2 regions of the Pseudarthrobacter sp. ATCC 49987 genome follow, and region 2 is predicted to be linked to the other one. Evidence: riboswitches for the same ligand, from Rfam matches in the RefSeq annotation. Region 2 holds a riboswitch; the other holds the start of a gene.
The links. Region 2 has a riboswitch for cyclic di-AMP ahead of GXK59_RS13890 (M23 family metallopeptidase). Riboswitches for the same ligand answer to the same signal wherever they lie in the genome.
Positions count from the first base shown of each region.

Region 1 (14,819 bases), 190 kb from region 2:
CGCGCCGCAGTTGGCTGGTGCGTGAAGGGTCAGAGGTTCCGGGGATGATCGCTGCGGGGCTCATCGGTGCTGCCCTGCTCCGGGGGGACCTGGCTTGCGGGGGCCTGGCCGTGGTGAACCTGGCCTCCGGCCGGGTTGGAGGCCTGCTCGGCGCTGGAGGGGTTCCGGGCGCTGCGGTCGCGGCGCAGCTCTTCCGTGCCGGCGGCTTCCCGGGGCACCTCGTCCCCCTGGGCATCGTGTTCGGTGGTGACGACGTCGGGGTCCAGTTCGTCCGCCTTCCCCAGCTGTTCCTGCGCGCCGGCGCGGACCTTCTCGGCCTCCTGCTGACGCGCGGCGGCCTCCTCCCGCAGCCGCTCGGCTTCGACTTCCGCCTGCTTGGCGTCGGCTTCGGCCCGGGCAGCCTGCGCCTCGCGCTCCCTGGCGCCGATCTCGTCGGTCTTGGCCTGTTCGCGCATTTCGACGGCCTTGGTGCGGTTTGCTTCCACCTTGCGCTTGCGGCTGAGCATGGTTGCCACGACGATGATCGCGAGCACCACAACGACGCCGATGATGATCCCAATGAGCTGTCCCGAATCCACGATGATTCCGCCTTTTCTCTCGATCGCCATACGTCCACGGGTAAACAGCATCAGTAAACCGCAGAATCGCCCGCATGACTATGCATCCGGAACTCGGGCAGGGAGCACTGACGGGGCGTTATTTGGCCCGGGGGACCTTGAACTGCGTCAGCCGCGCGTCCCGGCCGTCGAGTTCGGCCCAGGACTTCTCCGTCTCCATGATGGTCAGCGCGCTGGTGGGGTACCGCGTGGCGGCGTCCATGTAGGCGTCGTGGTTGGAGTCGCGGGACGCAAGGTGCATGGCGAGGTCCTGGACCCCGGGCATGTGCGAAATCACCATAAGGGTGGTCACGGTGTCCGGGACGTGGTTGATGACCGTCAGCATCCGCTTCGCTGAAGCGGCGTACAGCCCGTCCTCGAGTTTCGGCGTCGGGGCCTTGTCGCCAAGTTCGCTGCAGACCCAGGTGCAGGTCTGCCGGGTGCGCAGGGCGCTGGAGCACAGGATGAAGTCGGGAACCACACCGTGCTTCAGCAGCCATTTTCCGGCCTGGGGGGCATCACGGTGGCCGCGCTCTTCGAGCGGCCGGTCATGATCCGCGACGCCGCCGGGCCAGTCCGCCTTGGCATGCCGCATGATCACCAGCCGTTTGATGTGATGCGCGCTCATGGATCAATCCTAGTGCGGCGGCTTCTCCGCGGGCGCGCATCCCCTCAGAGGCCGCTCAATCGTCCAGGACAAAGGTCACTTCAAGCACGACGTGCCAGGCAACAACGGCGCCGTCGCTGATTTCAACCTTCTGTTCCTTCACCCACGCCCCCGTGACATTGCGCAGGGTCTTGTTGGCCCGGTCGACGCCCTCCTTGATGGCGGCATCAAACGAGGTCCTGGAGTTCGCGCTCAGGGTAGTAATCCGTGCAACAGACATGTCTTCCTCCCAATAGTCGGCTCAACGCTAAAAACCCTACGCCGCACCCCCGAAACGCAACAGAGTCCAACAGCCGCGAAGGCCAGTCCTCGGTCAGCAGGAAGCGAAAGGCCACATTCTCAGCAGGAAGGGAGCTACCCCGGATGCCCATCAAGCGCAGAGGGCGGCGTTTTGCGTAGTGCCGCATCGCCGACTGAGGAACGAAGGAGGTGTCTAAGGCACGGCAAAATGCCGGCCTGTGCGCGTGGAACGCGCAGAGAAAGCAAAAGCGCCCGCCCCAGTAGAGGGACGGACGCTTTTCGTGGACTGGAAGCTAGATCGAGTATTCCGGAGCGGCCCAGACCACAACTTCCGGGTGCTCGTAGAACCGGTACCCCTGGCCGCGGACCGTCCGGACGGTGTTGGCGAGGCGGCCGAGCTTGGAGCGCAGGCGGCGGATGTGCACGTCGATGGTCCGCTCGTTGGGCACCTCTTCGGCGTTGCGCCACAGGCCTTCGAGCAGCTCGTCGCGGCCCACGGTGCGGGTCCCGTTCTCGACAAGGTAGTTCAGCAGTTCGAACTCCTTGAACGTCAGGTTCAGGGATTCGCCGTCGAGCGCCACTTCGCGGCGGGCAAGGTCGATCAGCACGCCGGACGGACGCGGGTCCTGGGGCTGCTGCAGGCGGGCGGTCTCGGCCCGCTGGCGGGCGCCCACCGTGGGGTCACCGAAGGTGGAACGGACGACGTCGAGCGCCGAGCCGGGTGCGCTGGCGGGGGCGACGGCGACGGCGGCGTAGCTTTCAGCGCCGGAGACCAGGGACTGGGCGTAGGCCCGGATTTCCTGGGCCAGCTTCGCAATGGAGGTGCCGGCAGCCGCCGCGGTTTCCTCGTCGATCCCCATGTAGAGCACGAACCCGCGGGCGACGTTGTCGCTCGGGACGGGACGGACGGGGCTGCCGCTCCCCGGGGCAATCACGGGAGTCGGGGCCGTGGCCGGTGCCGGCGGAACAGCGCGGAGCTGTCCGTAGGAGTTGGGGTTGTATCCCTGCGGCGCATAGCCCGGGGCGGGGAAGCTGTTGCCGGCGCCTGCGGGGGCAAAGGATGCCCGGCCGCCGAAGCCCTGGCGGATACCGGAGGCCTGGCCGGCCTTGCTGGCGTTACGGACGGAGATGTGGACGTATCCGGATGCAACTGACATGGATTGCTTACCTCAATGTGAATGGCCGTCATCGCGGCTCGAATGCTACTTTTCCCCGCAATGAAAACTGGGGAGGGGCGCCCGACGCTGGGCTGGGGGCGAATGCCTAGAAACCTTTGGGGTGTAAAAGTTAGGCGTGCATTCGACAACAGCGCTTCTCGGTACCAGCGGGTGCGCTGATCCAAAAAACTGCGGCTGCAGGTGCTGTTGAGTTCTTGTTCACAATTGAAGTGTGCAACGTAACAATGAAAACTTGCAAGTAACACTGGACGCCAAAGTCCACGATGTGAGACAAAACCCGGAATTGTAGTGCAAATCACAATTCTGCCCGGTCAATAAAATAACAACTGTTTTGGTTAATCCATGGCCCTGCGCGCCATCTACCGAACAAAGTTCGGTCGAAACCCCCAAGTTCCCAAAATCATTCACTGTGCGTCGTAATCGTCAAACTGTTCGTCTACTTAGCATTGGATGTCCAGCGTCCCACAGAGTGGTCACCGGAGGATCCGGCAATTATCGGACCGGCTAGCGGCTGCGGGGATGTCCAGCTCGCTAGGCTGGGATTCACAGGCACCGCACAGGATCCCCAAAGCCGTGCTTAACCGGCAGATCGGAGAGTTGTCCCATGGCCACCTCGCACTCCATGACCAACAATCTCCCCCAGCTCTCCCACCCGGATGGCTCCCCCATCCGGGCCCTGGTCGTGGACGATGAACCCAGCCTCTCCGAGCTCATGAGCATGGGACTGCGGATGGCGGGCTGGTCGGTGGCCGTCGCCGCCGACGGGCCCGAAGCAATGAAGCTTGCCAAGGAATTCCGCCCCGACGTGCTAGTGCTCGACGTGATGCTTCCCGGATTCGACGGCGTTGAGCTGCTGGGCCGGATCCGCGCCTTCGCCCCCGAGGTGCCGGCACTGTTCCTGACAGCAAAGGACGCTGTCCAGGACCGCATCACCGGGCTGGCTGCCGGCGGGGACGACTACGTGACGAAGCCGTTCAGCATGGAGGAAGTGTTGCTCCGGCTGCATCGGCTGGTCCAGCGTTCCGGAGTGGCCGCGATGGATACCGCCGAACTCGTCGTCGGGGATCTCGTCCTGAACATCGACACGCGCGAAGTGCGTCGCGCGGGTGAGGAGTTGCACCTCACTGCCACCCAGTTCGAGCTGCTGCGCTACCTCATGGAGAACCCGAAACGCGTTGTCAGCAAAGCCCAGATCCTGGACCGGGTATGGGACTACGACTTTGGCGGGCAGGCCAACATCGTGGAACTCTACATCTCGTACCTGCGCAAGAAGGTCGACGCCAACCACCCGCCCATGATCCACACGGTGCGCGGCGCCGGCTATGTCCTGAAGCCGGCGGACTGATCCGTGCCTGACCGCTCCCCCACGATCCGCCCTTCCGGGCTCAACTGGCGCAACCCCGCCACCTGGCATCTGCGCACCCGGCTTGTCCTGGTCACCATGGCCCTGCTCGTGGCGATCTGCGGTGCGGTCGGCGTCGTCAGCTATGCCTCGATGGACTCCTTCCTGACCAGGCAGCTCGACAAGCAATTGGTGCAGGCTGCCGACCGCGCCCGCGAGTTTGGCCGCACCGGCGGCCGCGCAGACCCCCTGGACGCGCGGGGCCAGGGAATCGGTACCCTGAACGCCAGGATCGTGGACGACTCCGTCCGCAGCGCCGGCTTCCTCGCCGAGGACGCCACCCGGAAGTCGCTCACCGACGAGGACGACGAAGTTCTCCTCAAGCTCGCCGCCCGGAGCGAGCCCGTGAACCGGACCCTGTCCGCCGGAGCCTACCGGCTGGTGGCCGCCGAGACCCCGGACGGCGATGTGATCGTCACCGGCCTGCCGCTCGCCGAGAAACAGAACACGCTGGCTTCATTGGTCTGGACGATGGTGCTCGTGTCCGCTGGCGGCCTCGTCGTGATCGGCCTTGCCGGGACGGCGCTGATCCGCCGCACCATGAAGCCGCTTGATCAGCTCTCCGAGGTGGCCACACAGGTCTCCCGCCTCCCGCTCGACGCCGGAGAAGTGGGACTCGCCATGCGGGTGCCCGCCGCCGCGGCTCATCCCGGCACCGAGGTGGGCAGTGTCGGCCATGCCTTGAACCTGATGCTGGACAACGTCTCCAACGCACTCGAAGCCCGGCAGAAGAGCGAGACGAAGGTCCGCCAGTTCGTCGCGGACGCCTCGCACGAGCTGCGCACACCCCTGACAGCCATCCGCGGCTACACCGAGCTGATGCGGATGACCGAACACTTCACCCCCGACGGCGCAAAGTCCCTCGCCCGGGTGCAGAGCCAGTCCGAACGGATGACCACCCTGGTGGAGGACCTGCTCCTGCTTGCCCGGCTGGACGAGGGCCAGCCCCTCAAGCTCACCGAGGTCGACCTCACCCAGCTGGCCATCGAGACGGTCAGCGACGAGAAGGTCATGGCCCCGGACCGGGTCTGGCATCTGGAACTCCCGGAAGAGCCGGTGGTGGTCCGCGGGGACGCGACCCAGCTGCACCAGGTGCTGGCCAACCTGCTCTCCAACGCGCGCAAGCACACCGGCCCCGGCACCATGGTGGTGACCGGCGTGAAGCGCGCGCCGGACGGGAGCGCCGTGATGACCGTGACGGACAACGGCCCCGGGATCTCCCCCGAGTTCGTGGACCGCGTGTTTGCGCGGTTCACGCGCGCTGACGCGTCCCGGAAGAATCCCGTGACCGGTACGACGCCGGCACCCGGCCGGCGGCCCCTTCCCCGCCATCCGATTCACCCGCCCAGGACGCTCCCCGGCCCCCCGGCGGCCGCTGCCGTCGGGATGGCCCCAACGGCTTCCGCCGCGTCGGCAGAGGGAACCAGCGGGCTGGGATTGTCCATCGTGCAGTCGATTGTGGAGGCCCACGGTGGGACGGTCAGCGTGGCCTCGGCGCCCGGCCGGACCGAGTTCACGGTGCGCCTGCCGGCTACCCCTCCGGCGGGCCGGGGAGAGGCCCCCGCCGGACAGGCCCGGGAGCAAGCGGCCACGCCGTCGTCGTGATCCCTGTTACCAAAATGTGACTCAGCAGTCCGAGTCCTGTACCGTTTTTAGGGTGCGGCCATCACTAGGGCCGCATATCCGGATGCACGCCAAGCTCTGCCGCCTCCCGGATTCCGCTGGACCAGGCAGAGGCGGGGAACCCAGAGTTCCCGGGCATTTCTGCACATTGCGCCCTTGGGGTGAAGCCGACACGTGAGATTCCGTGCGGCCGGATGACCTCATCCGAACCCGACAGCTAACTCCGCAGGCGTTGAGAGGCGATCATGACTGAATTCAAGGCACAAGCGCGCCCTGACGGCGCTGCACCGACCCGCTCGAAGCCATCCCGCCACCGCGCTGAGCCGGCCAAGCCCGCTTCGGCCCTGTCCCGCTTTGCCACCAATGCAGGCTCCACCGGCCGCCGGGCGGCCGTTGTTGCTGCCGCTTGTGCAGTGCTAGTGGGAGTCGGAGCCGCCGGCCAGGCGTCCGAGACAGCCGCCCGCACTGCCAACGCCGGCAACTCCACGGAATCAACCGTCACGGCGGCCCCCCTGACGCACCTCGATTTTGAACGTGTCCGGGTGGCGAACCAGACCCCTGTCCCCACCGGCGGCATCGCGGCCCAGTCCACCGAGGTGAAGCCCGCCGAAGCACCGGCCCCGGCGGCTGCCCCGGCCCCCGCGCCCGCCCCGGCACCCGCTCCTGTTGCCGTCGACGATCCTGCCGGCGCACAGGCGTACGCGGCGAGCCAGCTGGGCTCCCATGGCTGGGCCGCCAACGAGATGCAGTGCCTGATGAAACTCTGGACCAAGGAGTCGGACTGGAAGACGACTGCCACCAACCCGAGCAGCGGCGCCTACGGTGTGGTCCAGTCCCTGCCGGCCGAGAAGATGGCCAGCGCGGGCGCCGATTACCGCACCAACTACCGGACCCAGATCAACTGGGGCCTGACGTACGTCAAGGACCGCTACGGCTCCCCGTGCGGCGCCCTGAACTTCCACTACGCGCACAACTGGTACTAAACAACCGGCACCGCGGGCCTCAGCCCCGGCCGGACGCGAGGCCCCGGATCCACTGGATCCGGGGCCTCGCTTCTGCCTGCCGCAGTCCGCGAAAACGGTGTCGCAGAGCGGCTAACCGCCGGGACGGTTGGGGATGTACTGCACCGCCCATTTGTTGCCGTCCGGGTCGGCAAAGTGGACGAAGTGCCCCCAGTCCTGGACGTCGACGTCGCTGACGTCCACGCCGTTGTCCTTAAGCTGTTTGTGCGCGGCCTGGATATCGCTGACCACAAGCTGCAGGCTGGGGGCCGTTCCCGGCGGAGCGTCGTTGAGCCCCTCGCCGATGGCAATGGAGCAGCCTGAGCCCGGCGGGGTCAGCTGGACGAAGCGGATGCCGTCCATGGGCCGTTCGTCGTAGTCGGCGTTGAAGCCGACCTTGTTGACGTAGAAATCCTTGGCACGGTCCACATCAGACACGGGAACAAAGACAAGTTCAAGTTTCCAGTCCATGCGGCTCAGGCTAGCCCCGGGTGCTATTTTCCGGTAGGGGCTAGCCGGCCACGCCGTAGAGGCGGTCGCCGGCGTCGCCCAGGCCCGGGACGATGTAGGACTTCTCGTTGAGCTTCTCGTCGATCGAGGCGAGCACGATCGTCACGTTGGCGTCGGCAAGCTCCTCTTCCAGCTTCGCCAGGCCTTCCGGGGCGGCCAGAAGGCAGATGCAGGTGACGTCGGAGGCGCCGCGCTTGAAGAGGAACTTGATGGCCTCGCGCAGCGTGCCGCCGGTGGCGAGCATGGGGTCCAGGACGAAGATCTGCCGGTCCGTGAGGTCCTCGGGGAGGCGTTCGGCATACGTGATGATGCCCAGGGTCTCTTCATCGCGGGCCATGCCCAGGAATCCGACCTCGGCCGTGGGGACCAGCTTGGTCATGCCCTCAAGCATGCCGAGTCCGGCGCGCAGGATGGGGACCACCAGCGGGGTGGGCTTGGTGAAAGCCGTGCCAATGGTGGTGCTGACCGGTGTCTCGATGGTCACCGGTTCGGTGCGGACTTCCCGGGTGGCCTCGTACGCCAGGAGCGTGACGAGTTCCTCGGTGAGCTGGCGGAAGACCGGTGACGGGGTGTTCTTGTCCCGCAGGACGGTGAGCTTATGGGCGACCAGCGGGTGGTCCACAACGAGAGTGCGCATGGGTCAAAACTATCACCCGGCGGCAGGGGGCCCGCCCGTGGGACCGCGGGTCCCGACGTCGTTCGTCTCCCCCGGAGCGCCGCTGCCGGCGGCGCCGTCGCGCAGGTGGGCCTCGTTGTCGAAAGTCGGTGCGGGTCCGGCCTGTTCCCGGTGCCGCAGGACATGGAAGAGCCGGTGGGCCAGGATCACTATCCCGACCCAGGCCAGTCCCAGCACCCAGCCGATGATCACATCGGTCATCCAGTGGTGGCCCAGATAGACCCGGCTCATGCCCATCGCGAAGATGAACACCGCCCCCGCCGCTATCAGGCTGACCCGGGCCAGCGTGCGTTTAATTTGCAGGCAGGCGAGGTACACCACCAGTCCGATCACCACCGTCGTGTTGAGCGTGTGGCCGCTCGGGAACGACGGCGAGGTTTCGTAGGGCGGGACGGCGTCGGCGTGGTCCGGGCGGGTGCGCCCGATCAGCTTCTTGCCCACGGACGTCGCGGTCACGGAGACGGCGGCAGCGCCGCCGATCAGGATCAGCGGCCGCCAGGTCCGGCTGGCCCAGATGAGCCACGCCGTGAGGATACTGGCCAGGATGGGCATCCCGATCCCGCCGCCGATGTTGGTGAAGCCCGTGACAAACGCATCCAGGCCGGGGCTGCGGAGCTGCTCCATCATCCCGAGGGTGGGCTTGTCCAGGTTCGCCAGGCCGGCGTCGTCCACGACGTTGTCATAGACCTCGGCACTTAGCAGCGCCAGGACCAGCACCACCACGCCGCCGATGAGCATTGTGGCCCACAGCGCCGCGTAGGGCACCACCCATTTGCCCCAGCGCTGCGTCAGCCAGCTCTCTGTCCCGGTGTTCACGGTTTCTCCCGAATGTTGGTGCCGGTGTGGTTGCCGGGCAGCCGGGCTGCACAGCGTGCTTACTGTCGAAACTATCATTGAGCCATGACTTCCCCCGAGCCCCGCCATGCCGAATGGATGGGCCTTGCCCTCGCCGAGGCGCGCGCCGCCCTGGCCACCGAGGACGTGCCGATCGGCGCCGTCGTCATCGGCCCCGACGGTACGGTGCTCGGCAGCGGGCGCAACGAACGCGAGGCACTCGGCGACCCGACGGCGCACGCGGAGATGGTGGCCATCCGTGCGGCCGCCGCCCGGCTGCAGGAACTCAGCTCCCGGGGCGGGAGCGCCGGTGACGGCTGGCGGCTGGCGGACTGCACGCTGGTGGTGACGTTGGAGCCCTGCGCCATGTGCGCCGGCGCCGTGGTGCTGGCCCGGATTCCCCGGGTGGTTTTCGGGGCATGGGACGAGAAGGCCGGGGCCGCCGGGTCCGTGTTCGATATCCTCCGCGAGCGCCGGCTCAACCACTGGGTGGAAGTGTATGGCGGGGTCCGGGAACCGGAGTGCGCCGCGTTGCTGCGGGACTTCTTCGCCGGGCACCGCGGCGCCTGAGCTTGGGCCATCACTCCCCGCATCTGCGCCCCCCTGAGCCTTACCTGCCGGCGGCGGAGCCTGATGCGGCGGCCGCCAGACCGTCGATCCTCTTCTGCCGGGTGGCCGGTGAATCGAGGCTGAAGGCGCGGAAGTCGCCCAGGTCCTCGCGGATCCAGTCCTCCACTTCGGCGATCCGCCGCGTCACAGCGGCCGTGGGCGCGTGGAACACCCAGGGTACGATGCGTTCCCTGCCGGGATCGTACTGCCACAGCCCGATGATCCGGCCCCGGTCGAAGATGGGATGGTCCGGGAGGTCCGCCTGCAGCGCGAGCGAACCCAGGGCCGTCGTGTGCTGGTCCTCGTCGGCCAGCAGTTCGGCGGCGTTGCGCCGCAACAGCGTGAGCGAGTCCGTGCCCGCAAGCAGTTGGATCTGCTCGTCGGCCGGCTCTTCAAACGCGGCGAGCCGTTCGACGTCGTCGGGCAGCATCCACAGCGTCTCCCCGGCGGCGGTGGGAACCTCCACCGCGCCGGCCGCGGCCAGCGCCGCCTTGCTCTGGGCCACGGTGAAAGCCGTGAACCACTGCGACTGTTTGAAGGTGGCCCCTCCGGTCCAGTCCAGGTAGCGGCGGATCAGCTCAGTGCGGGCGCCGTCGTCGTCGAGCGGGCTCGGGGGCAGGTTCCAGAGTTCGTAGGCGTAGCGCTGCTGGTCCAGGCGCCCGCTGGCCGGTACCCGGCGGATCCGGCCCTGCGCCTGCAGGATGCCGAGGGCCGTGGGCAGCGTGGTGGTGGCGCCCTTCTTCTTGCCTTCCTCGCCGAGGTTCCGCACGGATTCGCCGAGTTCCTCCTTGAGCTGCCGCGGGTCCAGCGGGGCTGCGGCCTCTGCGAGCGTGTGCAGCACCTGTTCCTCCAGCAGGGTGATTTCTCCGCGGTCCACACCGAGCCTGCCGACTACTTTGACGGTGGCCTCGGCGGCGTCCCGTCCGAGTTGCAGCGCCCAGGCGAAGTCGTCCCGGCCCAGGACATAGGTGCAGCCGCGCGCCGTCGGCAGTTCCAGGATCCGGTGCGCCAGGACGTCGGCGTCCACTTGTTCGCGGCGGATGCCAGCGCGGGCGAAGAGTGTGAGGTAGGGGTTGGCGCCGCCAACGGAGCGTGCCCAGCCCGCCCGGGCAAACACCTGTTCTGGGGTGCAGCCGGCCAGTGAGCCGTCCAGGCCCTGCTTGTGCCAGGCCCAGGCGCGGAGCCGCTCCCGGGTGAGGGTCCGGGCCGGCGGCGCGTTCGGCGTCAGGGGCTGCGTGGTGAGGGGCTCGGGCGTCATGTGGTCATTGTCCACCAGCTGGTGCGGCAGGGGAATCTTCCGTTGCAGCCTTTTCTGGCCCCGCGACGGGCGGCAGCCCCGCCGGGCGTTCCGCGTCAAGGGTTTCCAGCACGGTCCGGGCGGTGGCGTCCCAGCCGGGCAGCCGGTCCCGGGCGTCAACCGCGGCGGCCCGCCAGCGGGCGCGGAGGGACGGCCCGGACAGCCACTGCCGCAGGACATCGGTGAGGGGCGCCGGGTCCGCGCCGAGCGCGACGGCGGTTCCCGGCCAGCCGGCAGCATGGTCCGGCGCGGGCGCTGGATCAGGGGTGCCCGCCGCGAGAGCTTCGACGGCGCCGGTGCCGGACCGGACCACCACCGGCACACCCCGCGCAATCGACTCCGTGACCACCAGCCCGTAGGTCTCGGCCTGCGAAATGAGCAGGCTCAGATTGGCCGCGGCCCATTCGGCCTCCAGCCCCGGGCCCCGCAGCTCCCCCGGGATCCTTACGCGGTCCTGCAGCCCCAGCCGTTGCACCGTATCCCGGAGGAGCGCGGCATAGGCCGGATCCGCGGTGTCCGAGCCGATCAGGGAGGCGGTCCACGGCAGGTCCGGCAGGGCGGACAGCGCGGCGAGAAGCAGCGACTGGTCCTTGTTCGGCAGCAGGGCGGCCACGGCAATCAGGTGCGGCGGCTCCGATCCGGAGGCCAGCGCGGCCGTGTCAGTGCCGGGCAGGGCTACCCGGAGACCATATGTTCCGTGCCGTGCCCGGATCCCGGCCGCCGCTGACGTGCTGGTGCAGATCACCCCGGCCGCTTCCCGCAGCGCCCGGCGTTCCAGACAGGCTTCATCGTGTCCGGCGTCGTCCAGCGGCATGTGCAGCAGGATCCAGGCGGGCCGGCCGGCGGCCGCTGCGGCCGCGAGTTCCTCCGGCGCCCCGCAGGCGAGCAGTCCATCAACCAGGGTGACCGTGCGGCCGGCGCCGCGTCCGTCGTCGCCCAGGAGGGCGCCCAGCCGTTGCCGGTCCGCCGCGCTGCCCACCGGCCAGTCGCCGTCGACCGGGCATGTTTCCACGTCCACGCCCAGCACGGCAAGCTCACGGGCGAGGGCGGCGTTGTAGACGTTGCCGCCCGAGTTGTGGCGCACGTTGCCGGGCACCACCAGGCGGAGGCGGAGGGCACCCGGCTGCAAGCTGCTCCTGGCTGGCACCCCGTTCCTGGCTGGCACCGAAGTCCTAGCTGGCCTCAAAGTCGAGCGAGTAGCTGGCCCACGCGTCGGGGGTTTCGCGCAGGGTGACGTCCAGGCCGGCGAGCTCGCGCCCGTCCGCGCCGGTGCGGATCCTGGCCGCCATGGCGTCGGCGACGTACTGGGCCAGGGCCTCGGTGGTGCTCAGCCTGCCGGCGAAGTCCGGGTGCTCGTCGAGGTTCTTGTAGTTCAGGCCTTCGAGGATCGAATCCAGCACCTCGCCGGCCTCGCCGATGTCCAGGACGATCGAGTCGTCGGTCAGGGCGCGACGGCGGAAGGTCACTTCCGTGACGAAGGTGGCGCCATGCATGCCCTGGGCGGGTCCGAAAGCGGGGCGCGGGAGGCTGTGGGCGATCATGAAGTTGCGGCGGACGGTCAGGCTGAACACGGATTTACCTCGTGGCTTCTGTTGTGGCTGATCCGATGGAGGGGGCTCCACTCACCGGGTATTCAATAACGTGGCACAGCGCCTCCAGGGCGCCGTCGGAGAGCCGCTGGACGACGTCGGGCAGCTCCGCGAGCGGGGACGAGCCGGTGAGGAACACATCGAATCCGGGATCGCGCAGCAGTGAGACGGCGAGCTGGAGCCGGTCGGCGTTGGTGCGGCGGTGGCGGCGTGCCCGGGCCACGACGCCCACCTGGCTGGCACGGATGGACAGCCTCCGCGCGTGGAAGTCTTCGCCCAGCGGCACGGTGACTTTGCGGTCGGCGTACCAGGACATTTCGATGACGTCGCCGTCGTCGCCGGCCAACTGCAGGGCGCGTTCGAGGCCTGCCTCGGAGGCGGAGCAGTGGATCACGATGTCGCAGTCCGGCAGGGCGGCGTCGGGGTGGCTGAATTCGACGCCGAGCGTTTCGGCGAACGCCCGTTTGGCCGGGTCGACGTCGATCAGCTGGAGCCGCCCGAGCGGAAAGGAACTCAGGAGCTTGGCCACCATGCCGCCGACAAGGCCAGCGCCGATCACGGCGATGCGGTCGCCGAGCCGGGGGCCGGCCTCCCAGATCCCGTTGATCGCTGTTTCGACGGTGCCGGTCAGCACGGCGCGGCGGGCGGGGACATCCTCCGGAACCACGGTGAGTGACTCCACCGGGACGACGTAACGGTCTTGGTGCGGGTAGAGGCAGAAAACGGTCTTTCCCAGCCAGTCAGCCGGGCCGGCCTCGACGACGCCGACGGAGAGGTAGCCGAACTTCACCGGGGACGGGAAGGAGCCTTCCTGGTTCGGGGCGGCCATTTCCTCCGCCACGCACTCCGGGACGCGGGCGTTGTGGACCACCAGCTCGGTGCCCTTGCTGATGCCGGAGTAGAGGGTGCGCACCAGCGCCTCGCCCGGGCCGGGCGCGGGCAGGTCCTCGCGCCGGAGCTCCCCCTTTTCGGGGCCGACGGTCCAGTATGCGGTGGCTGTCGTGTGCTGTTCTGGTAGCTGGTCTGAATTGCTCATCTTGCTGACGAATCTAGTCCCCTGCCCCTTACCGGGGAAGTCCCGGCGGCCCCGGGCGCGGCGCCGCTCGGGGTCCGGGCGGACGGTGGCCGGGGTCCGTTGGGGCGCCGTTTTGTGGATGAGCGCTTTGCTCCGGTAACCTATTCAGGTTGGTGACGTGTCCGAGCGGCCGAAGGTGCAACACTCGAAATGTTGTTTGGTGAAAGCCAACGTGGGTTCAAATCCCACCGTCACCGCCACATAGAAGGGCCCCGTTTTCCTTGTAATCAAAGGGAAGCGGGGCCTTTTGCTTTGCGCTTGGTGGACACATTGGCAAAGAATTGGCAAATCTTGATTCCGCATGCCCAGCCCGACGCCGACTTCGCAGTTCGGCTCCGACGTCCAGACCGACGCAACGATGGGGCCCACCTGCCCATGCCAGTTGGTGCGAGGATAAATACTGCACTCGGCCGTTCAGTGATCTAGATGAACGAATGGCTCTGAGTCGCCCCTACCGACCGAGGAACCGCACGCCGCCGTTTCCGTCAAAAAACATTGGCGCCGCCCGCCGATCACATATGATTCCCACGGGAATACGACGCGATTTAGGGGGTGCTCGGTGGCAAAAAACACCGGCGAAGGCAAGCGGAATGGTCAGCTTAGAGACCGCTACCAGCAGAAAAACGAGCGGACGGGACTGTTCGATAAATATGACGGTCTCGGGAACTACATAGCGTCGAAAGTGACGCCAGGCCCTTGGAAGAGCGTCGAGACACGGAACCCGAAGAAGCCGCCGCGGGGCTGAGCGGCCACAACGCACGGCGGCGAATCCCTAGAACTGTACGGGACGGATGGCCGTCTCCTCCCTTCAGTCAAAACACTAGTAAGCGACATGTCTCGAACGTTTGCATGCACCTGTCCTCCTGAGCGCCAATTGCCCGGTACCCGTGGGAGGGACGCCTGCTCAAGCTCGCAGGATCGGCCAACGAGCTAGACGATATGAAGTGTGGTGGGCCGGTCCTGATGTAGGACTGGAACCTCGGGTTCAAAGAGGTTCGTGGGTTACCGGTCCGGGTCTTCCCCCGCATACCTGCGGGGGTGTGGACTGGCAGAGCCACATTTGAACGTCTGGAGGTTCCAGCCATGAATAAGCGTACTTACGTCGGTTTGGATGTCCATGCGCGCAGTGTGAAGGGCTGCGCGATCGACCGTGAAACGGGCGAGATCCTGAGGCAGAGCCTGGCCGCCAACGATGCCGGGGTCGCCGAGTGGGTTTCCGGGTTGCCGGGCCCGGTCCTCGTTGTCTATGAGGCAGGGCCAACCGGATTCGGATTGGCCCGGTTACTGGTCGGTGCAGGGATCGAGTGCCTGGTTGTGGCGCCCTCGAAGCTTCAGCGGCCGCCCGGGGACCGGGTGAAGACCGATGCGCGCGATGCTGAGCATCTGGCCCGGTTGGCCCTGCTCGGACAGATAACGTCCGTGCGGGTTCCGGGCCGTGCGGATGAAGCAGCCCGGGATCTGGTGCGTGCCCGTGAGGACGTCCGCGCGGATTTGATGCGGGCCAGGAACCGCGTTTCCAAGC
Region 1 covers NZ_JAABNS010000001.1:3,195,538-3,210,356, forward strand. Annotated here, with positions in the region: gene GXK59_RS14725 (hypothetical protein) at 30-608, opposite strand; gene GXK59_RS14730 (SixA phosphatase family protein) at 697-1,224, opposite strand; gene GXK59_RS14735 (dodecin family protein) at 1,280-1,483, opposite strand; gene GXK59_RS14740 (winged helix-turn-helix domain-containing protein) at 1,797-2,660, opposite strand; gene GXK59_RS14745 (response regulator transcription factor) at 3,286-4,026, shown strand; gene GXK59_RS14750 (HAMP domain-containing sensor histidine kinase) at 4,030-5,688, shown strand; cyclic di-AMP (ydaO/yuaA leader) riboswitch at 5,793-5,953, shown strand; gene GXK59_RS14755 (hypothetical protein) at 5,952-6,689, shown strand; gene GXK59_RS14760 (glyoxalase superfamily protein) at 6,801-7,178, opposite strand; gene upp (uracil phosphoribosyltransferase) at 7,219-7,854, opposite strand; gene GXK59_RS14770 (phosphatase PAP2 family protein) at 7,867-8,709, opposite strand; gene GXK59_RS14775 (nucleoside deaminase) at 8,794-9,297, shown strand; gene GXK59_RS14780 (DNA glycosylase AlkZ-like family protein) at 9,338-10,594, opposite strand; gene GXK59_RS14785 (glycosyltransferase) at 10,599-11,762, opposite strand; gene GXK59_RS14790 (6-pyruvoyl trahydropterin synthase family protein) at 11,806-12,204, opposite strand; gene GXK59_RS14795 (dehydrogenase) at 12,209-13,258, opposite strand; tRNA gene GXK59_RS14800 (tRNA-Ser) at 13,410-13,497, shown strand; gene GXK59_RS14805 (hypothetical protein) at 13,857-14,042, shown strand; gene GXK59_RS14810 (IS110 family transposase) at 14,381-14,819, shown strand, end outside.
Region 1: another riboswitch for cyclic di-AMP. It lies ahead of GXK59_RS14755 (hypothetical protein); the one in region 2 lies ahead of GXK59_RS13890 (M23 family metallopeptidase).

Region 2 (14,819 bases):
TAGCCCGGTGCCACTGCCGTGAGGTCGGCCTGGAGCAGGACGTGGTTCAGGGCGGCCGGCAGGTGTTCGCCCAGGATTCCCATCGCCTCATCGGGCTGTTCTGCCGCGATGGCCGCCCCGATCTGGCTCAGCGCACCCGAGCCGATGAGTCCCAGCAGCTCGGCCTCGGCCAGGACCCCCCGGATCAGCGAGCTGAAACGCCGGGCCATCCGGGGCTGGGCCCAGTCGGCGCGCTCCAGCACGGCGGCGGCGTCCAGCACCGGCGCCTGCCCGTCCGGGGCGGCGGCCTCCGCGGTCAGCTCGGCCAGGATTTCCAGGATCCGTTTCCGGACCACGGGGGCGTCCGGACGCTGGGCTTCGGCCGAGAGCGCGTTGATGGTGTTGCCGGCCAGGCCGCGGTGGAGGGCCGGGACCGCGGCCGAGCCGTTGACGGGCTGTCCCACGAGGGAGGGCGCCCGCTCGCTGGCGAGCCAGGCATTGACCAGCCAGAGCCACTGCTCCTGCCGCGGAAGCGTCAGCCACTCAAGCTGCGCGGGCTGGATCCAGGCGGAACTGTCCACGTCCAGCCGGATCAGGCCGGCCAGGGCGCACAATTCCGCGAGCACGCCGGCGTCGTGCATTTCGGTCCGCAGCGCGTCCGCCAGGCGCTTGAGTTCCCGGACGCCCACACCGCCGCTGCGCAGGGTGACGAGGGGCTGGTCGCGGACGATGTAGAGCAGTTCGCCCACCAGCCGCAGGGTTTCGGCGATGGCGCCCAGTGCGGCGTTGCGGCGCAGTGCGGCGGACGTGGATCCCAGCCGCGGGGCCGGGGGAGTCAGCGCAAACTTCTCGATGACAAAGCCGCCCCGCAAAGCGACCCCGACGCTGTGCGGAAGCTCCACGTGGGCGGCGTCCAGCGGCACCAGCAGCCCGCGGGCCAGGAGCCAGTCCACCGGCCCGACGTCGGTGGCCTCGTGCAGCACGGACGCGCGCCGTTGCGCCTGGGGAACGGCGCCCATGGCCCAGTTCCCGAACCGTGCGAGCAGCGCCGTGGTGCGTTCCGGGGCGGTCTCCAGGATCTGCCGGAGGGATTCCGGCGTGGCCGTCCAGTGCTGCAGCGACAGTGCCGCCTCCATCGGGGTGGCCGCGGGGGAGACAGCCGCGCCGTTGTGGTGCAGTTCCCCGACCAGCTGCACGACGCGTTGCGCGAAGGCCGGCTGGAGCCGCACGAGTTCGGTGTAGCTGCGCCCCAGACCGGCCGGGTAGATCCCGATCACGTCCTTGAGGCTGCCCACGGGCAGGTAGTAGCGCTGCTTAGTGCCGGCGGCCGGCGCGGCGCCGTGCGGCGGTTCGGCCCGGTGGACCAGGGCCAGTTCCTGGAGCGAGTGCAGCATCTTTTCAATCGCGGTGAGCGTGGCGCCGTTGATCAGCTTCTTCAGCATCGGGGCGGAGGCGCTGTGCCCGGTGTCCGTGTTCGTGCATAAGTGCAGGGTTTCGAGGACCTGCATCTGCGGGCGGTTGAGCCGTTCCAGGGCGCGCTGGACGCTGACCCGGCCGCTGGCGCGGGCCGCAAGGGCCGCAAAGTCGGGCACGCCAGGGGAAATGAGGTCCGGCCGCGCGGAGAACAAGGCCCGCAGCGAGTCATCGCTGCGTGCCTGCAGTTCCTTGCTGAGCGCGCGGATCAGGGACATCAGTGCAACGCTACCTTCCGTCCGGCTTTCCGGTCCGTCGCCGGGCCGCGGCGCCGTCGATCACGAGCAGGAGCATCAGCAGGAATGCCGCCGGGAGCCCGTAGAGGGCGGTGGACGTGATCCACACGGGCGGCACGGAATTGTTGAAGGCCATCGCCATCACGACGCCGACGGCCGTGAGCGACAGCACAGCCGCAACAGCCGCAACGATCAACAGTGGCCGCCGGAAACGCAGTGGAGTCATGGAGCTAACGCTAACAGCCCGGCTTGTCCCGCGCCCCAAACGGCCAAAGTGGACTGGGCAGGATAACCTTGAAGGAACAGACCAACACGGTCCGGGCAGTCATACCCTGAACCCGCATATCCATGCGGATGCGGTGACCGCCGGCCGTGTCACCAGCAGAACGAAGAAGGTTGATTACGTGCCTACCGGCAAGGTCAAGTGGTATGACAAGGAAAAGGGCTTCGGATTCCTCGCGGGCGAGGACGGCCAGGAAGTCTTCCTGCCGAAGTCCGCGCTGCCCGAGGGCGTAACCGAGCTCAAGGCCGGCACCCGGGTTGAATTCGGCGTGGCCGACGGCCGCAAGGGCGCCCAGGCCCTGGGCCTGCGCGTGCTGGACAAGACGCCGTCCATCGCCAAGGCCAAGCGGCCCAGCGCGAAGGATCTTGCCCCGCTGGTGCAGGACCTCGTCAGCGTCCTGGACAACCTGTCCGGAACGCTGTCCGCGGGCAAGTACCCGGAAGGCAACAAGGGCAAGGCGATCGCGGTCGCCCTGCGTAAGGTTGCCGACGAGCTGGACGCGTAGGACCCGGCGATGACTCCGGATCCCAAAAAAACCGGGACCAAAGACGGCACCAGGCCACGCGCCGGGGTTCCCGTCTGGCGCACCGGCAAGCCCGATGCTTTCCTGGCGGCCGCCGTCGACGACGCGCGTGCCGCCCTCGAGGGCATCGCCCCCGCCGAACAGATCGGCCGGCATCTCGCGGCCAAGAGCGAAGGCGACCGCCTGGTCACGCACCTGTTCGAGTCCAAGCTGGCCGGCTACGGCGGCTGGCAGTGGTACGCCGTGCTGACCCGGAACTCCAGGTCAAAGGTTGTGACAGTCGATGAACTCGGCCTGCTGCCCTCCGAGGACTCGATCCTGGCGCCTGAGTGGATCCCGTGGGCAGAGCGTGTCCGCCCGGGCGATGAGCAGGGCGACGAGGAAAGCCCCGAAGCCGCCGGTGCGGCTCCGCGCCAGGACGCAGGCGAACCTGGCGACGCCGTCGCCACCCCCGGCGAGGCGCCCGAAGACTACGCTGACGACGCGCCGGAGGACGACTCGGACGACGCCGACGGCAACGCCGACGGCGCCGGCGACGAATACGACGCCGACGATGTTGACAACGACGATGTTGACAACGACGATGTTGACAACGACGATGACCCCGCAACGGCTGCCGGCGACGACCCGGACGACGAACTGCCCGCAGCGCAGGTTGACTAGCGGTTGGAACCATCAGGGACGCTGCACAGTGAGGGCTGGACATGATGTCCACCTTCAAGTCCCTGCACATCCTGAACTACCGGATCTGGTTCATCGGGGCGGTCGTCTCCAACATCGGGACCTGGATGCAGCGCACAGCCCAGGACTGGCTGGTCTTTGACCACCTGACCGAGCACGATGCCAGCGCCATGGGCATCACGATGGCCCTGCAGCTCGGCCCCCAGCTCTTCCTCGCCCCCGTGGCCGGGCTGATTGCTGACCGCTTCAACCGCAAACAACTGCTCGTCCTGACCCAGTCCGCGATGGCTGTGCTGAGTGCAGGCCTCGGAATCCTCGTGATCTCAGGGGCCGCGCAGCTCTGGCATGTCTACGGCTTCGCGCTGCTGCTGGGCGTCGTGTCCGCACTCGATGCCCCCGTGCGGCAGACCTTCGTCTCCGAACTGGTCCGCGACGAGTACCTGCCCAACGCGGTGGCCCTCAACAGCGCCTCCTTCAATGTGGCCCGGATGATCGGACCCGCAGTGGCCGGCATCCTCACGGTTGCCGTGGGCCCGGGCTGGGTCTTCCTGATCAACACCCTGACCTTTGTGGCGCTGCTCCTGAGCCTGTGGAAGATCCCCACCACCTCGCTGCGCCAGCTGCCCCGGGCCGCGGCCGGCAAAGGCCGGATCCGGGAAGGGCTGCGCTACGTCCGGTTCAGGCCGGACATCGTGGTGGTGCTGGTCGCGGTCTTCATTGTGGGGACCCTGGGACTGAACTTCGTGCTGTTTATCGCGGCCATGGTCGGAACGGAATTCGGCCTGGATGCCAGCGCGTTCGGCCTCATGAACTCCGTCATGGCCGTTGGCTCCGTCGCCGGAGCCCTGCTGTCGGCCGGCCGCAAGAAGCCGAGGTTGCGGTTCATCTTCGGCGCGGCCGGAGCCTTCGGTGTGGCCTCCGGCGTCGCCGCGCTGGCCCCCAGCTACTTCTGGTTTGGCGTGGCGCTGGTTCCGGTGGGGCTCTTCGCGATCACGATGATGACAAGCGCCAACGGCTACGTGCAGACCACCACGGACCCCGTGATGCGTGGCCGGGTGATGGCGCTCTATATGGCAATCTTCATGGGCGGCACGCCCATCGGGGCGCCGTTTGTGGGGTGGGTCGCGAACGTCGCCGGTCCCCGCTGGTCCCTCAGCGTCGCCGCTGCTTCCGGTCTGATCGCTGCCCTGATCGGGCTGGTGTGGATTGTCCGGGCCCAACACCTGCGGATCCGGTTCGACCGCCGTGCCCGCGGGATCCACCACTTCCGCGTCGTGTCCGCCCGCACCGACGGGACCGGGCCGGGCCCCGGTGGAGGCCCCGACGCCAACGGCGCCGGCCGGGGACACAAACCGGACGACGCCGTCGAACGCTGACGAACGCTGACGTAGCAGCGCGCGTGTTGCGGCGGAGCTACTTCTTCAGCTCGCCCAGGACGAAATCGATGCACTCCAGCAGCGCCGACACGTCATCCGGCTCGATCGCCACGAAGGTAGCGATCCGCAGCTGGTTGCGGCCCAGCTTGCGGTACGGCTCGGTGTCCACGATGCCGTTGGCGCGCAGCACCTTGGCGATCGCCGCGGCGTCGATGGAGTCATCGAAGTCGATGGTCGCGATCACGTTGGAGCGGTCCTCAGCCTTCGCCACAAAGGGGGTGGCGTACTCCGAGGCCTCGGCCCATCGGTAGATCCTTCCGGCCGAATCCGCCGTGCGCGCCGAGGCGAAGTCCAGTCCGCCGCTGGCGTTGAGCCACTGGACCTGGGCGTCCAGGGTGACCAGCGTGGCCAGGGCCGGGGTGTTGTAGGTCTGGTTCAGCCGCGAGTTGTCAATCGCCGTCTGGAGGTCCAGGAAGTCCGGGATCCAGCGGCCGCCGGCCTTGATCCGGGCCGCACGTTCCAGCGCTGCCGGGGAAAACAGGCCAAGCCAGAGGCCGCCGTCGGACGCGAAGTTTTTCTGCGGGGCGAAGTAATAGACGTCCGCTTCCGCAACGTCGACGTCCAGCCCGCCGGCAGCCGAGGTGGCGTCAACCAGGACGAGGGACCCTTCATCGGCGCCGGCCACGCGCCGGACCGGAGCGGCGACACCGGTGGACGTCTCGTTCTGGGGCCAGGCGTAAACGTCGACGCCGGCCTCGGCCCGGGCCGCCGGCCGGGTGCCCGGCTCGGACTTGATGATGGAGGAATCGGCCAGGAACGGTGCATTGTTGGTGGCGGAAGCGAACTTCGAGCCAAACTCGCCAAAGGACAAGTGCTGTGCCTTGTTCTCCACCAGCCCGAAGCTGGCGATGTCCCAGAACGCGGTTGATCCGCCGACGCCCAGGATGACCTCATAGCCCTCGGGAGCACGGAAGAACTGGCTGAGCCCGGTCCGGACCGACCCCACCAGGTTCTTGACCGGCGCCTGGCGGTGGGATGTTCCCAGCAGATTCGAGGCCGCTGCGAGTGCTTCCATCTGTTCCGGGCGGACCTTGGACGGCCCGGCGCCGAACCGGCCGTCCTTTGGAAGGAGGTTTGCGGGAATCGTGATGCTGGTGTCGCTCACAGTGGCTCCAATTTTTCGGCTGGTACAAAGTGTGGCTCGGGAGGTGGCCCGGCAGGGTGGCTGCAGCGGAGCCTGTCCTTTCATTCTGCCTGACTGCCCCGCGGGGGAGGGAAAAAGGACCGTCACAGTCCGGTCATTGAGATTATCCGGAGTAATTCAAATTAGGCTAAGCTGGCCTGCGAACGTACGGCGGACCCCGCCAGGGCGCCAGCAGCACGCGGTACGGTGGGAATTACGCAAGGACGGCGCTCGAGGAGCTGAGCTGAATGACGGATCTGATCGATACAACCGAGATGTATCTTCGGACCATTCTGGAACTTGAAGAAGAAAACATCGTCGCCCTCCGAGCCCGCATCGCCGAGCGGCTGCGCCACTCCGGACCCACTGTGTCCCAGACGGTCGGCCGGATGGAACGCGACGGACTGGTGGTTGTTTCCGGCGACCGGCACCTTGAACTGACGGAAACCGGCCGGAAACGCGCCATCGAAGTCATGCGCAAGCACCGTCTTGCCGAACGGCTGCTGGCTGACGTGATCGGGCTCGACTGGGCCTACGTCCACGAGGAAGCCTGCCGCTGGGAACACGTCATGAGCGAACGGGTCGAACGACGGATCTTCGAACTGCTCAACCACCCCACCGTCTCGCCCTATGGCAACCCGATTCCCGGCCTCGCGGAACTGGGCGGCCTGCCGTCCCAGCCCCTCGCGGACGGCGTCGTGAACCTGCTCGAAGCCATGACCGGCTACGGGCCCGATTCCACGGTCAGGGTTAACCGGCTTGCCGAGCCCATCCAGGTGGAACCGGAACTGCTGGTCCAGCTCGATGAGGGTGGCATCCGCCCGGGCGCCCTGGTGTCGCTGGAGCGTGTGGGGGAGTACATCTCGGTGCGGGTCCCCGACATCGAAGGTGCCCTGGAACTACCGCCCGAGGTCGCGGCCCACGTCTTTGTTACCGTCAGTTAACAGGAGCTATCCGAGGACTCATGGACCACCCATGAGTTGTGCACAGGGCCGATAACGGATTTATCTCTGGACGGCTTAATCGCCTATAGTTGATCACTAGTACCGATACCAAAGCGTTATCTGATCCGAAGCCGAACTCTGCCAGCGGATCAGTCGCCGAATCACCTTCTGGCAGAGGCGGGGGAACCACTTCTGGCTGTTCAACAGCCTTGGGGTGAAGTCCGTCAGCGGCAAGCACACTGGACCGAGGGACTCCCCTGGATGCCCCTGCGCCTGGATGCTTGCTACGGCGGACCGGGTCTTTGATCTCTCTGACCCGAATCCGACAGCTAACTCCGCAGGCTTCTCCAGAGAGGAATCGTTCTTGACCACCCAGACCGCCAGGGGCCGACGTCGCGCGTCCGGTCCCGCACCGGAGCCGCGTCCGGCCGTCGCCGTCATGGCAGACCGCCCCCGTGACGCGCACCGCGATGAACGAAGAGGCCGCCGCAGCCCGTTCCGTCAGGTAACAGACTTTGCCGCCGCCAGCGGCGTTGGTCAAAAGGCCGGCATTGCGCTGGCCGCCACGGGTCTGGTCCTCACCGTCACGGTCCCCGCGACGGGCCCCGTGATGGCCACGAACACGGGTTCCTCCTCCGGATCCGTCTCGGCCGCCGTCCAACCGGACGTCACCGCCGCCGACGCCAAGATCGACTTCAACCGCACCGCTATCACCACCCAGGGTGACCCGGACGGAAAGCTCAAGCAGTTGCTGGGCGCCCAGTCCGTCGGCTCCATCACCCGGGCAGCCTCCTCGGGCAGCCTCGGCCCGCCCCTGGACCAGATGAAGACCGCGTCGCCCTTCGGCTACCGCGTCAGCCCCATCACCGGCGGCTCCGGGGAATTCCACCGCGGCCAGGACTACTCGGCCCAGTGCGGCACTGCCGTCCACGCTGCCGCGAGCGGCACCGTGACCTTCACGGGATGGCATCCCTACGGTGGCGGAAACCGGGTGGTGATCGATCACGGCAACGGCCTGGAGACCACCTACAACCACTTGTCCTCGTCCAGCGTCAAGGTGGGCCAGCAGGTCTCCCGCGGCGATGTCGTGGCGCTCAGCGGCACCACCGGCGCCTCTACGGGCTGCCACCTGCACTTCGAGGTCATGGTCAACGGCGAAGTCGTTGACCCGACCGGTTGGCTCTGACAAAGCTGAAGGGAAGCTCTCGCATTCTTGTGACACGCCGTGATCCGAATGTGACATTGGGCCCCGACTGCTGTACCGTTTGACCTACGCCAACTTTTCCGAAGTTGGCGCTCTTGAGTGGATTGCCTAGCTCTGCCACCGCTCAAGGTCCGTTCGCATTACATCGTCTGGCAGGGGCGGGGGAACCAATTTTGGTCTTCGCAAGAAGACCTTGGGGTTAAGTCGCAAAGCTTCCCAGGAAGCAGCGCGGCCGGGTGACTCCCATCCGAATCCGACAGCTCACCTCGCAGGCATTGGGAGAGGCTACTTTCGTGTCTTCACGCCACAATGCTGCGCGTCACCGCGCTTGCGCGGCTCTTACGAGCCCGCTGGAATCCAACTTCCGTGCCGCCCTTGCTGGCGCCCGGAACGGATCCCGCACCGCCGTTTCAATCTCTACTGAGTCCGGCCCGCAGGCCATGCACCTGCATGCAGTTCCCGCTTTTGGCGCGTCTTCGCAGTACACCCTTCGCTAAGTAACCCATTTCGGGGCGATCCGGCGTACCCCCAAGATGCCGGAGCGTCCTCAGCCTGCGCCTGAAAAGCGCGGACCCAGGATCACGAAAGAGAGAACTTAATGACTACTCGTGCAAACGCACGGCACCGCGCCGAGGTCACCAAGACCAACTCGCTGGCCGTCATTGCCAAGGCTGTCGGCGACAACGCCGGCGGCATGGGCCGTCAGGCCGCAGTTATCGCTGCCGCTTCCGGCCTCGTCCTGACCAGCGGTATCGCAGCCAACGCTGCTGAGGCCAACGTCCAGCGCGAATCCACTTCGGCTTCCACGCTCGAAGTCCAGTCGGCCACCCCGGCGACCATCTCGGCAGCTTCCACCATCGCCATCTCCTACGAGAAGCCGGCCGTCACCACCTCCCCGGCACCGGTCGTCGAGGCCCCGAAGCCTGTCGTGAAGGTCCAGGAGACTCCCACGGCGAACACCGCCAAGACCGCCGGCACCAAGGTCGGCGCCGCCGGCACCGCTGCCCCGGCCGTCGCCAGCGGCATGGGCGCCACGATCGCCGCCGCTGCCTACGCCCAGATCGGCGTCAGCCAGGACTGCACCGCACTCGCCACGAACGCTCTGGCTGCTGCGGGCATCAACTACCACGGCTGGCCGGCAGGTTACCTGTCCCTCGGCCGCACCGTGAGCGCCGCCGAGGCACAGCCGGGCGACCTCGCGTACTACCAGAACGGTGGCGCCGGCATGGCCCACATCGCTGTATACGTCGGCAACGGCATGGCCGTTCACGGCGGCTGGAACGGTGGAACCACGTCCCTGCAGACTGTCAACGTCGGCTCCGGCCCGGTCTTCATCCGCGTCGGCGGCTAAGACAGCAGCTGTAGCAAAGTAATCAAAGCACAGGACCCCTGCCATTCGGCGGGGGTCCTTTGCGTTGCCGGGGCGTGAACTTCAGCCGACACGGGTCGCGGCAGGCAAAAAAGATTCGGCGAATTGGCATGTCCATGTTTACTCTTGTTTTGTCGATCCATAGCCCGACCATGCAGAGGGCAGCCGGCCCTCGTGCCCCTGGCGGGTGCGGCCGTGAAGAGGTATGCGGATGCGCACACTCGTTCTGAATGCTGGATATGAGCCGCTGGCGGTTGTGACCTTCCGCCGGGCGCTCGTCCTTGTGCTGACTGGAAAGGCCAGTGTCGTGGCGGAAGGCGACGATCCCGTCGTCGGGCCGCAGGACGTCCTTGGCCGGCCGTCGGTGATTCTCCTGAATCGCTACATCAGGCCCCGGTACAACACGATGACGGCGGTGAGCCGCCGCGGAGTGCTCCGACGGGACGGACACCGTTGCGCGTACTGCGGCAAAGCTGCCCACACCATCGATCATGTCCAGCCCAAATCCAGGGGCGGTGCGGATTCCTGGGAAAACCTCGTCGCTGCCTGCCTGCGGTGCAACAACGCCAAGGGCGACCACACCCCGGGTGAAATGGGATGGAAGCTCAGCTTCAGCCCGGCACCTCCCAGGGGCACCACGTGGCAAATCAAGGAGCTGGAGAAGCCGACGCCGGCCTGGGACCCGTTCCTGCTGCCGGAATCCGCTGCCTGACGCGGCCCGCCGCTGCCTGGCCTTTGGTGCCTGACCGGCTGGCCCGGACCACGCTAGGCTGGGCCGGTGGAATTCGATGCTGTCATTCTTTCCGGGGGCCGGTCCGCCCGGCTGGGAGGCGTTCCCAAGTCCGGGCTGATGCACGACGGCGCCACCCTCCTGGAACGCGCGCTGCAGGCCGCCCGCGGCGCGGCGGCCGTCGCCGTAGTCGGGCCCGACCCGGGGGCCCTGCCGGAAGGGGTGCTGAGCTGCCGCGAGGATCCGCCCTTTGCCGGCCCTGCAGCTGCCGTTGCCGCCGGGCTGTCCGCCCTGGAACAGCACCGCCGTGGGGACCCCCGGCACCCGGGCGCGGCCCCGTTCACCCTTGTCCTCGCCGTCGATATGCCCCGGGCGGGGGCCGCCGTCCAGGCGCTGCGGGAAGCGGCCGCGGGTGCCGCGCCGGGGGACGGGCTGATGGCGGTCTCTGCTGACGGGCGCCGGCAGCCGCTGGTGGGCCTATATGGCACAGCTGCGCTACAACACTGCGTCGACGAGGCCCGGCAGCGCGGCGCGCTGGAGAATGCCTCCGTTTTCGCCCTTCTTGCTACGCTGAAGGTGCGCGAAGTCAGCGTCCCCAGAGGGTCCACGGATGATGTGGATACTTGGGACGATGCCTCCGCGTTAGGGGTAAGCGGCCCACCCGAGGGGCAGGGCCGCGACAGCCTTGGCCGTGGCCGCCACCATCCAGGCATCCGGTCCGGGGCTCCCCAGCTGAACTCGACCTTGGAGGCAAACGGTGAAGAGCAAGGATGAAACACTGGAAGACTGGTGCCGTGCCCTGCTTCAGGCCCTGGAACTGGACGGCGTCGAGGTTGACGTGAACGAGGTCCTGGCCTTGGCCGGGGTGGCAGCGCACTCGGTGGTGCGACCGGCTGCTCCTTTGACGACCTTCATTGCCGGTTTCGCGGCCGGCCTGGCCTCCGGCTCCGGCCAGGCCACAGATGCCGTCGCAATGCGGGCCGCGATGGGCGTTGCCCGCAAACTCGCCAACGACTACGCAGCCAACGAAGCCCCCGGAGCATGACACCTGCACCCCCTCACGGCAGCGCGGCTGCCGCACGGGATGAGCCTGCAGGGGGCGCCCCTGCCGAAGGCCCGGCCGAGGCAGTTGCCGGCCGCTCCGAGGACGGCCCGGCCGCAACGCCCGGCGAACCGGAACCCGAGGCGCACCGGCACCTTGCGCACACCTGGCCGGAAGCCTGGCAACTCGCCTTCGACTGCGCATCTCCCATCCCCGCCGCACCGGTTGTCCTTCGTGCCGCCTTAGGCCGGACGCTTGCCGCCGACGTGGAAGCGCTTGTGGACATGCCGCATTACGCCTCCTCCGCCATGGACGGCTGGGCCGTCAACGGCAGCGGACCGTGGATCCTCGCGGAGCCCGGCCAGCGGCTGGCCCCGCACCAGGCAAGCCCGATTGTCACCGGCGGGCTGATGCCTCCCGGAGCGAAGGCCGTGCTGCGCAGCGAAAGCGGCAGGATTGCGGCCGACGAGGACGGGCTCCCGGTCCTGCAGCTCGGCGGCGCCGCCAAGCCCGGCGAGCCGCGGAACGGCGAGCACATCCGGAACGCCGCCCAGGAAGCCGCCGCCGGCGAGGTGCTGATCAAGCGCGGCACCGTGCTTAACCCCGCCCACCTTGCCCTCGCCGCACTCGCCGGGCACGACAGCCTCCCGGTCCTGGGCAAAGCCGTGGTCCGACTGGTGTTCACCGGCTCCGAGGTGGTCACGGCAGGGATCCCGCAGCCGGGGGAGGTGCGCGACACTTTCGGCCCCCAGCTCGCGGGGGTCGTGGAAATGCTCGGGGGGAGCTGCGCCGGCGAAACGAAGATTGGCGACAGCTACGAGGAGTGGCTCGCCGCCCTCGAGGACGCCTACCCGGAGGCTGCCGACCCGGTGCCGCTTTCTTCTCGTTCTGCCGCTGAGCTGTTGCCCGCCGACGTCGTCATCACCACCGGCGGCACGGGCCGGTCCGGCACCGACCACCTGCGCCGTGCGGTGGCCGAGCTCGGCGGGCGCCTGCTGATCGACGGTATCGCCATGCGCCCCGGCCATCCTGCCGTGCTGGCGGAACTGCCGGACGGCAGGTTCATCATCGGGCTGCCGGGCAACCCGCTTGCAGCCATGATGGCACTGTCAACCATCGGGGCGCCGCTCCTGGCGGCGCTGGGGCACCGGCCCCTGCCGCCCGTCACCGAGGTGCCGTGCGGCTCCACGATCGACGCGGACCCCGGCCGGACCCGGCTGATGCCCTTCCGGCTTCTCTACGGCATGGCTTCTCCGGCGCAGCACACCGGCCCGGGGATGATGCGCGGGCTGGCCGCAGCCGACGGCGTACTGGTGGTCCCGCCGCATGGAGTGCAGCTGGGCGAACCCGTGCCCGCTTTCACCCTTCCCTGGGGGCCGCCCCTGCCGGATCTGGCGGCGACGAATGAAAAAGCCGCCCCCAAACGGTCCGCCCGGAAGCCTGCCGGCACCGGTGGGCCCGTGGACTGGAGTGAACTGCTGGGCTGACGCCCGGTCTTGAACGCGCGCTGGCCACCCGGCCCAGCGCTTGCCATGATGGAGCTATGTTGGTTAGGAGTACCTAATGGGCCGTGTCACGCAGCGCCGCAAGGTGCACAAGTATGTCCTGGACGGATCCCCCCAGGCTCTCGAATTCCCGGTCCGGCACCGGGAGGACGTGCTCGCCGTCGAGGAGCCGCTGGAAATCCGGATCGGCAGCCTGTCCTTCTCCGTCACGATGCGGACCCCGGGGAACGACTTCGACCTCGTCGCCGGCTTCCTCGTCTCCGAGGGCGTCATCTGGGGCCCCGAACAGCTCGTCTCGCTGCGGTTCTGCGCCGGCGAGGACGAAAACGGCGTCCAGACGTTCAACGTTGTGGAAGCCCAGCTGAGGCCCGACGTCGTCCGCCCCGACACCGGACGGAACGTCTACACCTCCAGCTCGTGCGGCATCTGCGGCACGGACTCGATTGAGGCAGTGCACAAGTCCTCGCACTTCAGCCCTGCCGACGACCCGCTGGTGGTCCCCGTGGCCACCCTCGCGGGGCTTCCGGACCAATTGCGGGAAGCCCAGGCCGTCTTCGACGTCACCGGCGGTGTGCATGCAGCCGGCCTGTTCCGGACCGCCGCCGACGGCTCCGCCGAGCTGCTGTGCCTGCGCGAGGACGTGGGTCGCCACAATGCCGTGGACAAGGTGGTCGGCTGGGCCCTGCGCGAGGGCCTGCTGCCGCTGCGCGGGACCGTGCTCCAGGTTTCCGGGCGGGCGTCCTTCGAACTGGTGCAGAAGGCTGCCCTGGCCGGCATTCCGGTCCTGGCTGCGGTCAGCGCGCCGTCGAGCCTGGCCGTCGAGCTGGCCGAGTCCAGCGGCATCACGCTGGCCGGTTTCAGCCGTGGCACCTCGCTGAACGTGTATGCGGGCGCCCACCGCGTGGGCGTGCCCGCACCCGTCGGCGGCTAGCGCCCCCTGGACGCCGCTTGGCCTGGGGCTGGCGGCGAAGTAAGTTTTATCCATCGATTGGATGCATTTCAGCGTCATCCACGCCAGCGCTAAGAGGAACACATTGCACGACGACCGCCGTCTCACGGAAGTCCGGCTGGACCGCTTTGTCCGCGAACGCATCGTCCCCGCGGTCTATCCGCGCACCGTGCCGCTCACCCTGAGCAGCTGGGATGTCCCGGGCGAACCCGTCCCGGTCATGGAGGCGCTCCGGCAACAGTTCATCCCCCAGGAGCACGGAGCGGCCTGGGGGAGGCCGTGGAGCACGAAGTGGTTGCGGCTGCAGGGGCAGGTTCCGGACGGCTGGGGCACGGCGGCGGACACCTCAGTGGAAGTGATCGTCGACCTGGGCTTCAGCAGTGACCTTCCCGGTTTCCAATGCGAAGGGATCGCCTGGCGGCCGGACGGGACCATCGTGAAGGCCATTTCCCCCCGCAACCAGTACATTCCGCTGAAGCTCCTGGGCAGCGGGATGTCCGTCGATTTCTACGTCGAGGCGGCCGCCAACCCCGATCTGTCGCAGGGCTGGACCTTCGCGGCCACCCCCTACGGCGACAAGGCGACTTCGGGCGACGAACCGAAGTACCGTCTCGGCAGGATCGTCATCGCAGAACTCAACCAGGCAGTCTGGGAGCTGCAACAGGACATCTGGACCCTCAGCGGCCTCATGCACGAACTGCCGATGGAGCTGCCCCGCCGTCACGAAATCCTGCGCGCGCTCGAACGCATGCTGGATGTCATGGATCCCGATGACGTGCCCGGCACGGCGGGTGCGGGGCGCGAGGCCCTGGCCGGCGTCCTGGCCCGGCCGGCCTACGCCTCGGCCCACCGCCTGCGCGCCACCGGACATGCGCACATTGACTCCGCCTGGCTCTGGCCCGTCCGCGAAACGATCCGCAAGTGCGCCCGCACCTTCTCCAACGTCGTGGCGCTGATGGACGAGGATCCCGGGTTCGTGTTTTCCTGTTCCTCGGCGCAGCAGCTGGCCTGGGTCAAGGAGCTGTATCCGGAGCTGTTCGGGCGGATCCGCGAGAAGGTCACCACGGGCCAGTTCGTCCCCGTGGGCGGCATGTGGGTGGAGGCGGACACCAACATGCCCGGCGGCGAGGCCATGGCACGCCAGTTCCTGGAGGGGAAGAGCTTCTTCCTGGCCGAGTTCGGCGTGGAGTGTGAGGAAGCATGGCTTCCCGACACGTTCGGCTATTCGGCGGCCATGCCGCAGATCGTCAAGGCCGCCGGCAGCAAGTGGTTCCTGACCCAGAAAATCTCCTGGAACCAGGTCAACCGGATGCCGCACCACTCCTTCAACTGGGAGGGGATC
Region 2 covers NZ_JAABNS010000001.1:3,002,006-3,016,824, reverse strand. Annotated here, with positions in the region: gene GXK59_RS13925 (helicase-associated domain-containing protein) at 1-1,670, opposite strand, end outside; gene GXK59_RS13920 (hypothetical protein) at 1,681-1,914, opposite strand; gene GXK59_RS13915 (cold-shock protein) at 2,093-2,476, shown strand; gene GXK59_RS13910 (DUF3027 domain-containing protein) at 2,486-3,157, shown strand; gene GXK59_RS13905 (MFS transporter) at 3,202-4,551, shown strand; gene serC (phosphoserine transaminase) at 4,589-5,716, opposite strand; gene GXK59_RS13895 (metal-dependent transcriptional regulator) at 5,983-6,678, shown strand; cyclic di-AMP (ydaO/yuaA leader) riboswitch at 6,823-7,038, shown strand; gene GXK59_RS13890 (M23 family metallopeptidase) at 7,043-7,864, shown strand; cyclic di-AMP (ydaO/yuaA leader) riboswitch at 8,002-8,171, shown strand; gene GXK59_RS13885 (NlpC/P60 family protein) at 8,481-9,233, shown strand; gene GXK59_RS13880 (HNH endonuclease) at 9,463-9,963, shown strand; gene mobA (molybdenum cofactor guanylyltransferase) at 10,030-10,755, shown strand; gene GXK59_RS13870 (DUF6457 domain-containing protein) at 10,739-11,026, shown strand; gene GXK59_RS13865 (molybdopterin molybdotransferase MoeA) at 11,023-12,510, shown strand; gene fdhD (formate dehydrogenase accessory sulfurtransferase FdhD) at 12,587-13,459, shown strand; gene GXK59_RS13855 (alpha-mannosidase) at 13,563-14,819, shown strand, end outside.